Acaryochloris sp. CCMEE 5410: one gene and its partner. The protein of the gene in region 2 interacts with the protein of the main gene of each other region in a pairwise test. Links are inferred from orthologs where the notes say so. Each region holds a gene or a part of one and is shown on either strand. Other genes may lie near its edges.

Region 1 (7,074 bases), 270 kb from region 2 along the record:
GGTTTGTTGTTATTTCGGCCCGGTCAGCCCAATGCGCCAGTCCCTGTCGGCGGGGCTAGTCCCAGTCTGGATGAAGAGCCTGAACCCACCACGCCATCGGCCTCAGATCGGTCTGAGCAAACTTCTTCTGCTGTTGTGGGTACCTGGAAAGCTGAATTACTGAATGTTGTGCCACCTTTTACAGGCACCACTCACTATAAACAGGATGGGACTTGGCGTAACCGCATCACCTTTACCAATGGCTTTTCCCAAGAACATACTGGTACCTGGGAGTACGCCGATGGCATTTTGCTGGAGCAATCTTCCACCTTACCGACCACCCGAAGCGCTGTGAGATGGATTAATGATAATACCGCTGAAATCACGATTCTTGAGAACGGTAATCCTCTGCAAACGGGTTTAAAATATATTGCTTATCGTCAATAGAACACAACGAATCGGCCTTGGTTCAAGATATATTGCATCAAGTTTTGACGAGAATCTGCTCAATTGAGCACAGGCCCATTAGTGGGGCATCCATACCTGGATAAGGATGTTTTAAGGGCGAATCTATATAGCCTTAATCCAAAAAATTCGACCAATTTATCCCTAACGAATAAAATTGAAATCCCTATCTTTCCAAGTAGAGGTCATGTATGTCTGAACCCAACGGCGTAATGATGCAGTTCTTTCATTGGTACAACGCCGCTGATGGCAGTTTGTGGAGTGAACTGAAGAAAAAAGCTGCCGATCTAGCGAATGTGGGTATCACCGCTGTGTGGCTACCGCCTGCCTATAAAGGTCTAGCAGGAGGATATGACGTGGGCTATGGTGTTTATGACATGTATGACTTGGGTGAATTCGACCAAAAAGGGTCTATTCGCACCAAATATGGCACTAAAGATGAATATATCTCAGCGATTGAGGAGGCTCAGGCATCTGGCATTCATGTCTATGCTGATGTCGTGCTTAATCACAAGATGGGTGCGGATGCCGAAGAAGAGGCCCAAGCGCGACCCATGAATCCTAATAATCGTCACCAGCCGATTGGTGACACTCAAACCGTCAAAGTCTGGACCCATTTCACGTTTCCAGGTCGTCAGGGCAAGTATTCAGACCTAGAGTGGCACTGGTGGCACTTTGATGCCGTGGACTATAACGCCTACAACGATGGCCAGCAAGCAGTCTATTTGTTTAAAGACAAAAAATTTGATGACAACGTTGACTTAGAAAAGGGAGTCTTTGATTACCTGATGGGGTGTGACCTGGATATGGAACATCCTGAAGTCAGGGATGAACTCAAACGTTGGGGAGAATGGGTGATTAACACGACCCACATCGATGGGTTCCGTTTTGATGCCGTCAAGCATGTCAAAGCAGATTTTTTCCCCGAGTGGCTGAACCATTGTCGACAGCACTCCCCGAAGCGGCTGTTTGCAGTAGGGGAATATTGGTCCGACGAAATTGAAGCCCTGCACCATTTTGTCAAAATCACCGGGGGCGACGTCATGCTGTTTGATGCCCCGTTGCACTACAACTTTACGGTGGCAAGTACGCAAGGGTGTGACTTTGACCTCCGCCAAATTTTTGATGACACGTTGGTGAAAGAGCAGCCTGCCTTAGCCGTCACTCTGGTTGAAAATCATGATTCTCAGCCCTTGCAGGCGTTAGAGTCTGTGGTGGAGTCTTGGTTTAAGCCCTTGGCCTATGCCTTGATTTTGTTACGTCGAGATGGATATCCCTGTATTTTCTATGCGGACTATTATGGGGCTCACTACAAGGACAAAGGCCGTGATGGTAATGAGTATGAAATTTGGTTGGACAGTCATCAATGGTTAATCGATAAGTTCCTAGGTGCTCGACGGACCTATGCCTATGGCGATCAGTATGACTATTTTGATCATGCCAACTGTGTGGGCTGGACTCGCTTAGGCACGGATGAGCATCCAGGGGGAATGGCCGTCATCCTTAGCAATGGTGATCAGGGCTGCAAATGGATGGAAATGGGACACCCCCACCAAACCTATCGGGATGTGACAGAACATATCTCCGAGCCGATCACGACCAATGCTGAGGGTTGGGCTGAATTTGTCTGTAAGGCTGGCTCTGTCTCTGTATGGGTTCCCCAAACGGATGAGCCTTCCGTTATTTAGATTTAGCCGTTTCTGTTTGCTCAGGTTCTTTCGGATCAATATCCACAAAAGCGCCGTTAAAAAATTGGGCGAAACTCTTGGCTGCAGAGGTGATTTCGTCCTCGCTTTGCCAGGTGGGCGGTGCTGCAGTAGGTGCTGCTGGCGCAGTTTGTGGGGCTGCATGACCATTCTGCAGGGGCGCAGGAGGAGCTGCAACCGGCTGGGGCGCAGCCATATTGGCCGGTGGATTAGAGACAGGCGGTGGGGCAGAGACAGGCGGTGGAGCAGAAGAGGTGGAGGCCGGTTTGGCTCGCATTTGCTCTTCAGTCAGGACTTTTAAGGTGACTTTAACTTTGCGATTAAAGCACTTCTCGAAGGTTTCTTCTAGTTCTTGGACTTTGCCTTGAGCCAGTCGAAGTAAGGTTTTACGAATGCCAATCCGAACTTCTCGCCCTTGCCAATAGAGGAGTTGGCCATGTTCTTTTAGCAAGGCCCGACTGGGCAAATTCAGGCTTTGTAAAAGCTGCTGCCATACCTCCATTAGATCAATCTGCACAGGGGCAGAAGGGTCTGAGGGGGGTGGGAGTGGAGCAGGCGTCGTTTCGGGTTGTGGGGGCGCTGGGGGTGGAATGGAGTCTGCCTGCAGGCTAGGCAGGGGGGCAGGAGTTTCTTCTAGAGGTTCGGGTGAGTCTTCTAGAGGTTCGGGTGAGTCTTCTAGAGGTTCGGGTAAGTCTTCTAGAGGTTCGGGTAAGTCTTCTAGAGGTGCAGGTAAGTCCTCGGCTGCAGGAGGGTGGGCCTCTGGTTGGGGGATAACTTGAGGCTCTGGGGCTGGAGGGGCCTGGGGACTTGCTGGAGCAGCGGGTTGGGGCGTGTCAGCAACTGGGGATGTTTGAGTGGGGGCAGGGGCTTCCGGCGGGGGAACGGGGTGAGCAGGTCCTGCTGATACTGGCTCCGGTGAATGAGTTGCAGTTCCTAAGGGCTGGGGTGAGGTCTGAATAAGAATCGGCTTCGGATCGGTAGACTGGGCGGCACCTGGTAACAGACCCAAAAGTGAGACTTCTAGCCATAAGCGAGGCTGGGTAGAATTCTTGATTTGAGTTTCACAATTGCGTAGGTGCTGTTGCTTGGCCAGAATGTCATTGACCTCAAACTGCTGGGCGAGCTGGCACAGATCGGTCCAAGTCGGGGCCGTGATGGCCACTAAATCTCTGCGAGTAGGGGCCGTTTTGGCGATCAGCAAATCCCGATAAAAGCCTGCTAAATTCTGAAGTACCGTTAACGGTTCCCGACCGCGATCGAGCAAGGCATGGGTACGTTCGACCATCAATGCTGGCTGTTGTTCGATAATGGCTTGCAGTAGGGCTAAGAGCGCCTGTTCTGGGACGGAGCCGACTAAATCCCAGACCTGGGTATTATCAATTTCCCCCGAGAGTAAGCTGAGCTGATCGAGTAAACTTTCTGCATCTCGTAACCCGCCTTGGGCAACTTGGGCAATCAGTTCTACCGCCGAGGGAGTAATGGCAATCGATTCTTGTTCAGCAATATGGGTGAGATGCTGAATCATGGGATCTAGAGCGATCCGCCGAAAGTCAAACCGTTGGCAGCGAGAAATAATGGTGGGTAAGACTCTTTGGGGATCTGTCGTCGCGAGGATAAACACCACCCGATCTGGGGGTTCTTCTAATGTCTTCAGCAAGGCATTAAATGCTGCCGTGCTGAGCATATGGACTTCATCCAAGCAGTAAATTTTAAATCGACACTGAACCGGTGCAAATTGAGCCCGTTCGATTAAGTCGCGAATATTGTCTACGCCCGTATTGCTGGCAGCGTCAATTTCGATAACATCGAGAGATGTGCCTAGGGCCACTTCCTGGCAAACGGAACAGGTACCGCAGGGGATTGGTGTGGGTTTTGGGCTATTGAGGCAGTTGAGGGATTTGGCGAGGATGCGGGCGCTGGAGGTTTTTCCCGTACCCCGAGGGCCAGTAAAGAGATAGGCAGGAGCAATCCGCTCGAACTCAATCGCATTGGTCAACGTGGTTGCGATCGCATCTTGTCCCACTAAATCTGCAAAGACTTGGGGACGATATTTATGATGCAGCGGTTCGTAAGCCACAACTTGCCCTAATCAATTAGCAAAGGCGTCCACCTCTACTCTAGTGGATGAGCTTCCGAATGGCGCTACTGTTAATGCTTCTCAAGCTAGATCTTAGAAAGCATAAAAGCTTTGTCTTGGTGCTTGAACGGTCATTACAATCAGGCTGGCTCAAGAAGATGGAGAAAGGAATTAGCATACCACCTCGCGATTTAGGCCTAGAGAACCGCCAGACTAGATGGACTGGTGATAGCAGATCTTGGCTGGGCACGGAATCTGCCAGATGGAGTGCTGCGAATTGGGGCTACCTCTCAATAGGCTGATTGATGCCCAGATCGGTGGATAGGCTTGATCTAAAATATCCGGTTCCTTCGATTTTCTTTATGTTTTATTAATACGGCTTGTACAGGGTTCTTTAGGGCGTGTTGCATCGCGAGAGACGTTGAAAGTGAGTTGCGCTATAGAAAATACTGATGACTCCAAGGTGATTTCTGGTATTTGATAAAGCGATAAAATCTGCTGACTTTACCTAGCATTAAAAAAAGGTCTTCTTTTGGGTATTCTGGGAGTGATGGCGTTATCTGAGCCAAGGCATGAATTGCAAAGGTAAAGGGCCCGGAAGTACTAATAAACATAGGCTGAAGGCTCCTAAGATTATGGAAATACCATCTATGGATGAATTCAGAAATCTACTTTCTTTTCAACGAGTAGAGGAGTGGAAAAAAGTAGGGATAGACGTCGATACGACCGATGGACTCGAAGAAGCCTATCATTGGTTATTGACCGTCTATAAAAACTTTAGAGGTGCCCGTTCTTAAAGGGAGAAAACCCCAATGGTTGGGGGCATTGGGGCAAACAGTTATCTTTATGGAGTGGGATGAAACCACGTTTCTTAAACTATCGGTCTTCTGAGAAGAAGCAGTGAAGACAAACGTTTCTGGATCATGGATCTTGAAAGTGATGCGACCTTCAAGGAAGCCCTGAGTGGATCTCAGCCAGTCGCTAATCATTCTCCCAGCCACCAATGCTGCATTATGCATCCAATTAAGCGTGGAAGCATTAGGTCCCTGACGGCTGGTCGGTTTGTAAAGCGTTCCACTGACCTGCCTTGATGTCTATGGCTTTAATAAAGCTATCTTTACCGTCCATATAGCCATCGATATCTGTGGGATATTGACTAGCTAACAGGCATTTCAAGTCACTGTATTGCTTCGCATCTGTCGGGTGGGCAATCATGTAATCCCGAAATGCCAGATGACGTTTCACCTTGGTTGAGCTGTGGTTAAAGATATGAATATGGTGGGTCCGAATACCATGTTGGTTATTTTTGCGAAAGAACCGACGACCTGAGATGCCAAATTCCCCCATGACTTCGTACCCTAGTTGCTCCATGGATGAACTGCGCTCATCAACTTGGGTGATGCACTGCACCTCAATCAATAGACCTCTTGCAATATTCATTTCACGATGTGGTATGGCTGTTTGCCATCCCTTAAGCAGCCAAAGATAGCTCATGGTTATAAATAGCTGAAATCAAGTTACACCGAAGCGCGTAGCGACGACGACGATTGCGATAGCGCTCCGACAAAATTCTGAAAATCTTCAGGCTGCGATTAATGTGTTCAATCCCCATTCGTTCCTGACTCAAAGCACGGTTATACTCTCGCTGCAGGGAAGTCAGTTCACCGTGTTGTGGCTTCTTGAGAGGAACATAGCTGTTGGCGTGGTAGGCTGCAATCCCTTGATATCCGCTATCTTGCAGACTCTCGGTATCTGGATGGATATGGATACCTGAACCTTGAATATCTGAAATCATGCCGACGACCTTTGTCAAAGCTCAGACAGATAATCTCTAAAGTGTTGCGGTCAGCAATAATCTGGCATTTGAGGGTATGCCTCTTTTTTTCCTGAATAATACGCTTTTTGTCCTTTTTGAGGACGTTCAATCGGTGTCTCAGTCACATCCATCACGACAACATCAGGTCGCTCAAATCCTTGTATTAGATGTTTCTTGCCGGGTAAGCGGAAGAGTCCTGAGTTCATCAGAGCACTCTCGACCTGGTGGACAATACGGCAGACGGTTGATTCAGAGACTTCCCAATCTCCAGCAATGTGGAAATAGGTCCGATATTCTCGCCAATATTGAAGGGCCACCAACAGTTGATCACAACGACACAACTTTGGAGGTCTTCCTGCATTTGAGCGATTGAGGTGATAGGTATGCCATGCGTGGAGCATGCGTTTAAAGGTTTGTTTGTAGACTCCAGTTCGTCGCTTAAAGTCTTTTGCACTCAGCTTTTGGGCTGCTTCGTAATTCATGGGGTATGGCACTGAATAGGAACAACATCAGATTCAATACCATATCGCAAATCCAATTATGCAAGAGGTCTAATAGATCGATAATGGGTTTTGCATGGATGTCAGGAATGGCTGTGCTGCCGATATGGTGAACAGCCATCACAGTCTCACCCAGGGCTTCCTTGACTAGCGAGGCCTCAGTCTGAAATATCATTTTCCAGGCAGGATTGTGAGGGACAACTTCTACCTTTCTCATGCTTGGATACCTCTCTGCACATCAATACAAGAATTCCTCCCAATGAGCTTCAAGGTCTGTTGATGGTTAACCCTGGATGAGAGATAGATGCGCTTAGGGCTAGGAACTCGCTCTGATTTGATGCAGAATCAGCAATCGATTTGACGCATAGGTCAGTGGATATCGGTACAGGCGATTGGGGTGATCGCCTACTCAGTCATCGTCCCCGGCCTTATGAGTGTGCGGATAGTTGAGTAGCGCTTGCCTAAAATGATTCCCTGCTATCTCGTAGGGTTGTGAACATAGCCTGAACGACTTTAAAAACCCGAGTGTTT
Region 2 (6,342 bases):
CTAGTTCAGCAATTTTGTTTAGATCAACAAAATCTGATGCATCCAAAGAAACAAAAACTTTCTCAATATAGTAATTAGTTATCGCTATATCTGGCTGGGGAAATTCAGAGTTTGGATTCAAACACGCTATTTTCTCAAGAATCTTGATAAGAGTATTAGGATGTATTTGAGCATGGCCAGCTTCCTGATCCAAAGATATTCCAGCAAGATTTAGGGCTGCGTAAGGACGATCAATATTGAGCAGTGCATGAATTGCAGTTTCACAATCTTTTATGCTTACCCAATGTGTAGGCACCTTTTTCCAATAAAGTGCTTTCAGCTCTTCACTAAATTGAGATATGATATCCCAGGCTTCACTCTCAAAAGGGAATTGGGATAAAAGTATAAACAGCTGTTCATTAGAAAAATTATCTAATCTCAATTGGTTTATTATATCTATTGCCCAATCCATACCTAATATCTCAAGTCGCTTTCCGAAAAAACCTTCTATACAATAATTTAGCTTGCTTTTTCCCTCATTTAATACATTTTTTATGATGACCAAATCATCTTCATTAAGTTGACTATTTTTAGCAAAAGCTTCACCTAGCAAATGAGGTTTAGGAGCATTAATAGCAATATCCAATACGGCCTTAAGTCCATGTTCAGAATAAACTTTTTTAGCAGTTTCATACTGCAATTGTTGAGCCTCAGAAGATCTTGATTGCCAGTCCAAATCTAAGTATTTTATAGGATAGGGATTATAATCAAAGACATAAGCATATTTATAGGATATGCTTTGAGGCTCAAACCTATGATGAACTAAATCAATAGCATTTATTACTTCTGTGGATAGTCTCGGCTTTAAATCATTAAACTTCTTCTGCCTACTAACTATATTTCGTAAGTTAATCCATATTTCTACAAGTTCAGAATCTTGAATTTCGGAAGTGTCAATTGAATGTAAGAATTCAACGATTTTGTTGACAATATTAGGTGGCTGTAATTCAAGGAGTTTGACTATATCACGCAATCTTCGACCATCAGATTCTACACAGCCCAGCATTGTCTTCACTAAATCATCAATATTGCACCAATATTGATTCCAATTAACCTCTTGGTTTTGCTCACCCCAATCTTTCCATCGAGGTTTATAAGTTGGATGTGATATTTCACCTGTATTCCTTGGCATTAGGTTGCAAAGTAAACGCCAAGTAACATCCGGCTCAACTGACAACAGAGTGTTAAGAACACGTAAGCGTTTATCAAAAGGAGCTGAAGTCTGGGGATTCCAACATTTAAAAATTTCGCACAGGCTATTGAAAGGTCTATTAGTTATATTACCGCCAGGATCAAGAATAGATAACCTAACTAGAATAATGCTGACTCTTGCAAGGTAAATTGGTTCCCAAGCAAGTGTTTCTAGTGCCCAAAGTAAGTATATATGCTGAGAGTTTCCCAACAAATTCACTTGAAATAAATCTAGTGATATTGGCTTTTCTTTTTCTAGATCTTGTTCTATGAATTCTAGAAATTCTTCTGGTGCTGCTTCTGCCAACTTGGGCAACAAGCTTGAGAGAGACATCAGTCGTTGATGACTGGATTCTATGTTGAGTAGCTTACGTACAATACGACTCACTCTACGTTGTGGAGTCACTGCATCTTGTAGCCCTGAAGGTAAACCTAGAGCCGATAAGATCATCATTGTTTCAGCTATACCTTGCCGAATAAAAGATGAATGAGGTAGCTCTTTACCACTTAAACTGTCACTAAACGGTTGCTCTAAGGAGAGTTCTTTTTGTGAGTCTAAAGTTCCTAAGACTGAACATACTAAATTTTCAAATCGATCTAGATCGTCACTCACTATAAAATGTGATAGGTAGTGCCAGAGAATTTCATGTGATACTATCTGCCATACATCTCCAGTTTTCTGAATAGGGGAATCAGAAGTATTGAGCCAGCGGGCCAGATCATTGATAACATCTCCATAAGGCTTGTTAGCAAGACTTTCTACAGCCCTACGATCAGCTTCTTTTGTTTCATCCCAAGCCCCGATAATCAAGGCAGGAAGAAACTGACGTGCTTCTTCAGCTTTTGCCCATTGAGGAGTATGCGTTTCAGAGTTCGATGAAATTAGACGGCGTAATAACAATACACTTCGCTTAGATTCCTTGGATAGGACGCTAGCTCGTTCCCGTGAGAAATTCATATTCATCAAATTATTGATGAAGCCTTCTCTAGACAAACGTGAGAGTTTAATAGTGTCTTGATTGGGGCTTCCCTCTCTTCCTATAGGAATTAGGACATGATGGTTCTGAGGTATGGATGTAATTGAGCTAAATATAGGGATAAGAATTAGCGACTGCTGAGAACTATTAAAGTTTCTCCATAATGAGTCCTTCTTCACAAGAACGCACCGAGATAGATATTGAACTCGATCCTGTTCTGATAACTCATATATTATTGCTGCGAAAAAAGCTAAAGCTTCCTCATAGGAGTCTCCTTGGATAGTCAGTTTTGATGGTGAGTTATTTAGCCAGTCTCTAACATTCTCTGATTGCTGTTCTCGTCCTAATAAATGTAATGAAGGGGTTAGTCTTGGAGCAGTTGTTTTACTCCATTCATCCCACCAACTACTCAAATCTTGAAAATTTTCTGACCATTTGCCAAGTATTTGGGCTAGCCAAGCATGAACTGCTGGAGCAAGCTCAAGCCATTGCTCCAAATCATCCGCATCATATGCCCTGACCTCAGCCCAAATACCTTCAGAATTTTTCTTCTGAACCCATCTCTCTTTGCCTGCCCATCGCCGTGGAGTGACGAATACAAAGGTTATTTCAGGAGGAGATAATCCTAAAGAATCATCGCATCGTTTCTTATAATCAGCATCCGCTTTTGTTTTAATTCTTGTATTTACACCTAGCTCCCATACAGAACAGCCGCTGGGAACGAAAGCATTACCTTCTTCAGTTTCAATGACTCCATCCCATCCTCCCATCTGTACACTCTCACCAGCTGGAAACCCAACTCTCTGAAGATGTGTGACAGTAGCATGTACTAAAAGCCGTAGTAAATGAGGCAATCTTTCTTGGCTTTCCCTGCTATTTGCCCATGAATTTAAATCAGCGGCATTGATCCATTTAGTCGGAATCATAGTGTTTTATTCTAACTATTTTTTGTTTATAATGAGATTTCAATCTCATTCAATAAATATTCCCTAAACACTATAGGAAGAAACAAAAAAGGCTGTTTTATGATTTGCGATAACCTTGAGAAATATAAGTACTTTCTTAGTTGTTTTACCTGAAAGATTCCAATCCGAACTGCCACCAAAGATAACAGTATTCCTTTGAGCAACATAGAGAACTACATTACCCCGTCAGGCTTCGCCAAATAGTCTGATTTAACTAACTTGCGGCAACCCTAACTGCCAAGGCAATGGCAATTGCTTCAAACTCAACCCTTCCTCAAAAATCTGCTGAATCGGGTACATCTGACCATCCGTCGTCATAAACTGATGTTCCGCCGTTGCTTGAATCGTCGAGCCATCCGTCAAGGTATATTCAAACACCTCTTGCTGACCCCGATGATGCCACTGGGCAATCGGTTGCGTATATAGATGCCCTCGCTCATTAATCGAAAAGACCTGACACTCAATCTGCTCCTGCACCACCTGACCAATGGGCAGCCAACCATACTCCAACGTCAATACAGGCGTGTCATAACTCAGGCAATATTCCGCAAATAACAGCATTTGGTCAAAGAGATTTTCAGAGACCTTCTTATCGACCCCTTTTTCGGCAGCGCCATCGATAAAGATTTCGCGGTGCTTCTCCATCTCCGCCATCTTCTTCTTACCCATGGCCCGCCGCAGCAAATCAGCTTGTCCCAAGGAATAGCCCGCCATATCCTGAGCAATCTTCATGATTTGCTCTTGATAGACCATAATGCCGTAGGTTTCTTCCAGAATCGGCTTAATCAGATCATGGGGATAGTCAATACTTTCGCGACCATGCTTACGGTTAATAAACTTGGGAATCAGCCCTGCATCCAACGGACCCGGTCGATAGAGGGCCAGAATCGAAGAAATATCCTCAATATTGGAGGGCTTTAGGTCTTTGACCACCTGCCGCATCCCCGAGGACTCTAGCTGGAACACCCCTTCTAGTTCCCCTCGCGCTAGGAGCTGGAAGGCTTCTGGATCATCCATCGGCACCCGATCCACATCCAGATCGAGCTGGCGGTTTTGCTTCAGCAAATCCGTGGTCTTTTGGATCATCGTCAGGTTCTTTAGACCCAAAAAGTCCATTTTCAGCAGGCCCAGGGATTCCAGATCCTCCATAAAATATTGGGTAATCACCGCCCCATCGTTATTGCGCTGCAGGGGCACAATCTGGTCCAAGGGTTCCGAGGCAATCACCACCCCCGCTGCATGGACCCCAAAGGTTTTGTTGGTGCCCTCAATTCGAATCGCCATATCTAGCCAGCGACGCACAATTGGGTCTTTATCGTATTTTTCCTTAAATTCTGGGGCGGGCGTCTCATCGGAGATCATCACCTTCAGCTTCGTGGGTTTACCCCGAGCCACCGGAATCAACTTCGCCATCCGATCTGCTTCCCCATAGGGAATATCCAGCACCCGCGCCACATCCTTGAGCACCGCCTTGGAGGTCATGCGGTTAAAGGTAATAATCTGGGCCACCCGATCTTCGCCATATTTGCGGGTCACATAGTCAATCATGGCGTCCCGCTTTTCGATACAGAAGTCCGTATCAATATCAGGCATAGACTTCCGTTCTGGATTGAGGAACCGCTCAAACAGCAGACCGTGATGCACCGGGTCAATATTGGTAATCCCTAAAGCATAGGCAACCAGAGAACCTGCCGCACTGCCCCGCCCCGGTCCCACGGGAATATTGTTGTCGCGGGCATATTTGATGTAATCCCACACCACTAAGAAATAGGTGGAAAAGCCCATCTGTTGGAGCATTTCCAGCTCATATTCCAGACGTTCTTTATAGGTATCCGTGACTTCGGATCGTTCTTTGCAGTTGCAGCGCTCCAGCAGGCCATCCCAGGTCACTTCCTCTAGATAGGTTTCTGCCGTATAGCCCTCTGGTACTTCGTAGTCAGGACTTTGGGGGTCCCGGAAGATATCGTAGGTTTCGATCTTGTCTGCAACTTCCAGAGTGGTTGCGATCGCATCCGAAATCACATCATCCGTTAGATGGTCCCGAAACATCAGGGCCATCTCATCAGCGGTTTTCAGGTACTCCGTACCGCTGTAGCGCAGTCGCTTGTCTTCCGTAATCAGCTTGCCTGTCTGGATACAGAGCAGGGCATCATGGGACTCCACGTCATAGCAAGAAATAAAGTGGGAGTCATTGGTGGCAATCACCTTAATATCTAGTTCCTGGGCGATCCGCACCAATTCCACATTCACGACCCGATCTTCCTGGGAGCCGTGGTCTTGAATTTCTAAGTAATAGTCATCGCCAAATAGGTCCTTGTACCACTTGGCAATCCGCCGGGCGATATCCGGCTTTTCCTTCATAATCGCCTGGGGAATCTCCCCTCCTAAGCAGGCACTAGTGACAATCAGACCTTCATGGTGCTCTTCTAGCAGGTCTTTATTAATGCAGGGTCGAGAAAAAATACCGCGCCCTTGGACCCCATGCAGGCTGGAGATAGTCGTTAATTTAACGAGGTTTTGGTAGCCCTTCTTGTTCTTCGCCAAAACCACCTGGTGATAGCGAGGCCGACGCTCCTGCTTAGTGATATCGCCATTGATCACGTACATCTCGTTGCCGACGATGGGCTTAATCCCTTGCTTTTTGCAGGTCTTAATTAAGCCAATGGCCCCATACATCACCCCGTGATCCGTCAAGGCAATGGCAGGCATATTCAGTTCCACGGCGCGGGCCACCAAATCTGGGAGCTGACTGGCTCCATCCAAGAGACTATAGTCGCTGTGAATATGCAAACCCACAAAAGACATTGGCCACATCCTTGCTAAACCTGGCTATAGGGTAACGGATTGCGATCGCAACGACTACCGCCCCAACATTATTTGTGATGGCTGACTGTATAAGGATTTCCCGACTGTCTGCAGTAGCGGTCTCGGAGTTGGGTAAAATAGAATTTATACAAATGAATTAAGATTGCACTTTTACAAAAGCTAATCCATAGGGGACAAGCCTCTGTTAAGATTTGTTTAAACTGTCTTCTCCGTACCCCGATGTAGCATGAATTTGAAAGCTACAGTCTCACCGACCGATCTCGAACTGCCCGTTTGGCTACAGGAATGTATGCTGGAGGTCGATGGTGCTGAAGACAAGGATGGCATTGCCGAACAAACCCTGA

Evidence for each region.
Region 1: the proteins of ON05_RS14020 (region 2) and ON05_RS12875 interact in binary tests that used the Escherichia coli proteins (3 or more experiments, as listed by UniProt). The link is inferred for Acaryochloris sp. CCMEE 5410 from one-to-one orthologs.

The regions. Positions count from the first base shown.
Region 1 is NZ_AFEJ02000001.1:2,802,445-2,809,518, reverse strand. The notes cover bases 1,677-4,653. They hold ON05_RS12875 (DNA polymerase III subunit gamma/tau), read right to left. Parts: upstream 4,228-4,653; coding sequence 2,125-4,227; downstream 1,677-2,124. Other genes in these bases: ON05_RS12880 (alpha-amylase), read left to right, coding at 1,677-2,132. Outside these bases: ON05_RS12885 (serine/threonine-protein kinase), read left to right, coding at 1-426; more of ON05_RS12880, read left to right, coding at 636-1,676; ON05_RS12870 (hypothetical protein), read left to right, coding at 4,878-5,024; ON05_RS12865 (GrpB family protein), read right to left, coding at 5,266-5,721; ON05_RS12855 (GrpB family protein), read right to left, coding at 6,482-6,760. UniProt on the Escherichia coli protein: Part of the beta sliding clamp loading complex, which hydrolyzes ATP to load the beta clamp onto primed DNA to form the DNA replication pre-initiation complex.
Region 2 is NZ_AFEJ02000001.1:3,067,401-3,073,742, forward strand. Bases 3,181-6,342 are described here. They hold ON05_RS14020 (trans-splicing intein-formed DNA polymerase III subunit alpha N-terminal partner DnaE-N), read right to left. Parts: upstream 5,978-6,342; coding sequence 3,383-5,977; downstream 3,181-3,382. Other genes in these bases: ON05_RS14025 (bifunctional (p)ppGpp synthetase/guanosine-3',5'-bis(diphosphate) 3'-pyrophosphohydrolase), read left to right, coding at 6,225-6,342. Outside these bases: ON05_RS14015 (hypothetical protein), read right to left, coding at 1-3,133. UniProt on the Escherichia coli protein: DNA polymerase III is a complex, multichain enzyme responsible for most of the replicative synthesis in bacteria. This DNA polymerase also exhibits 3' to 5' exonuclease activity. The alpha chain is the DNA polymerase catalytic subunit.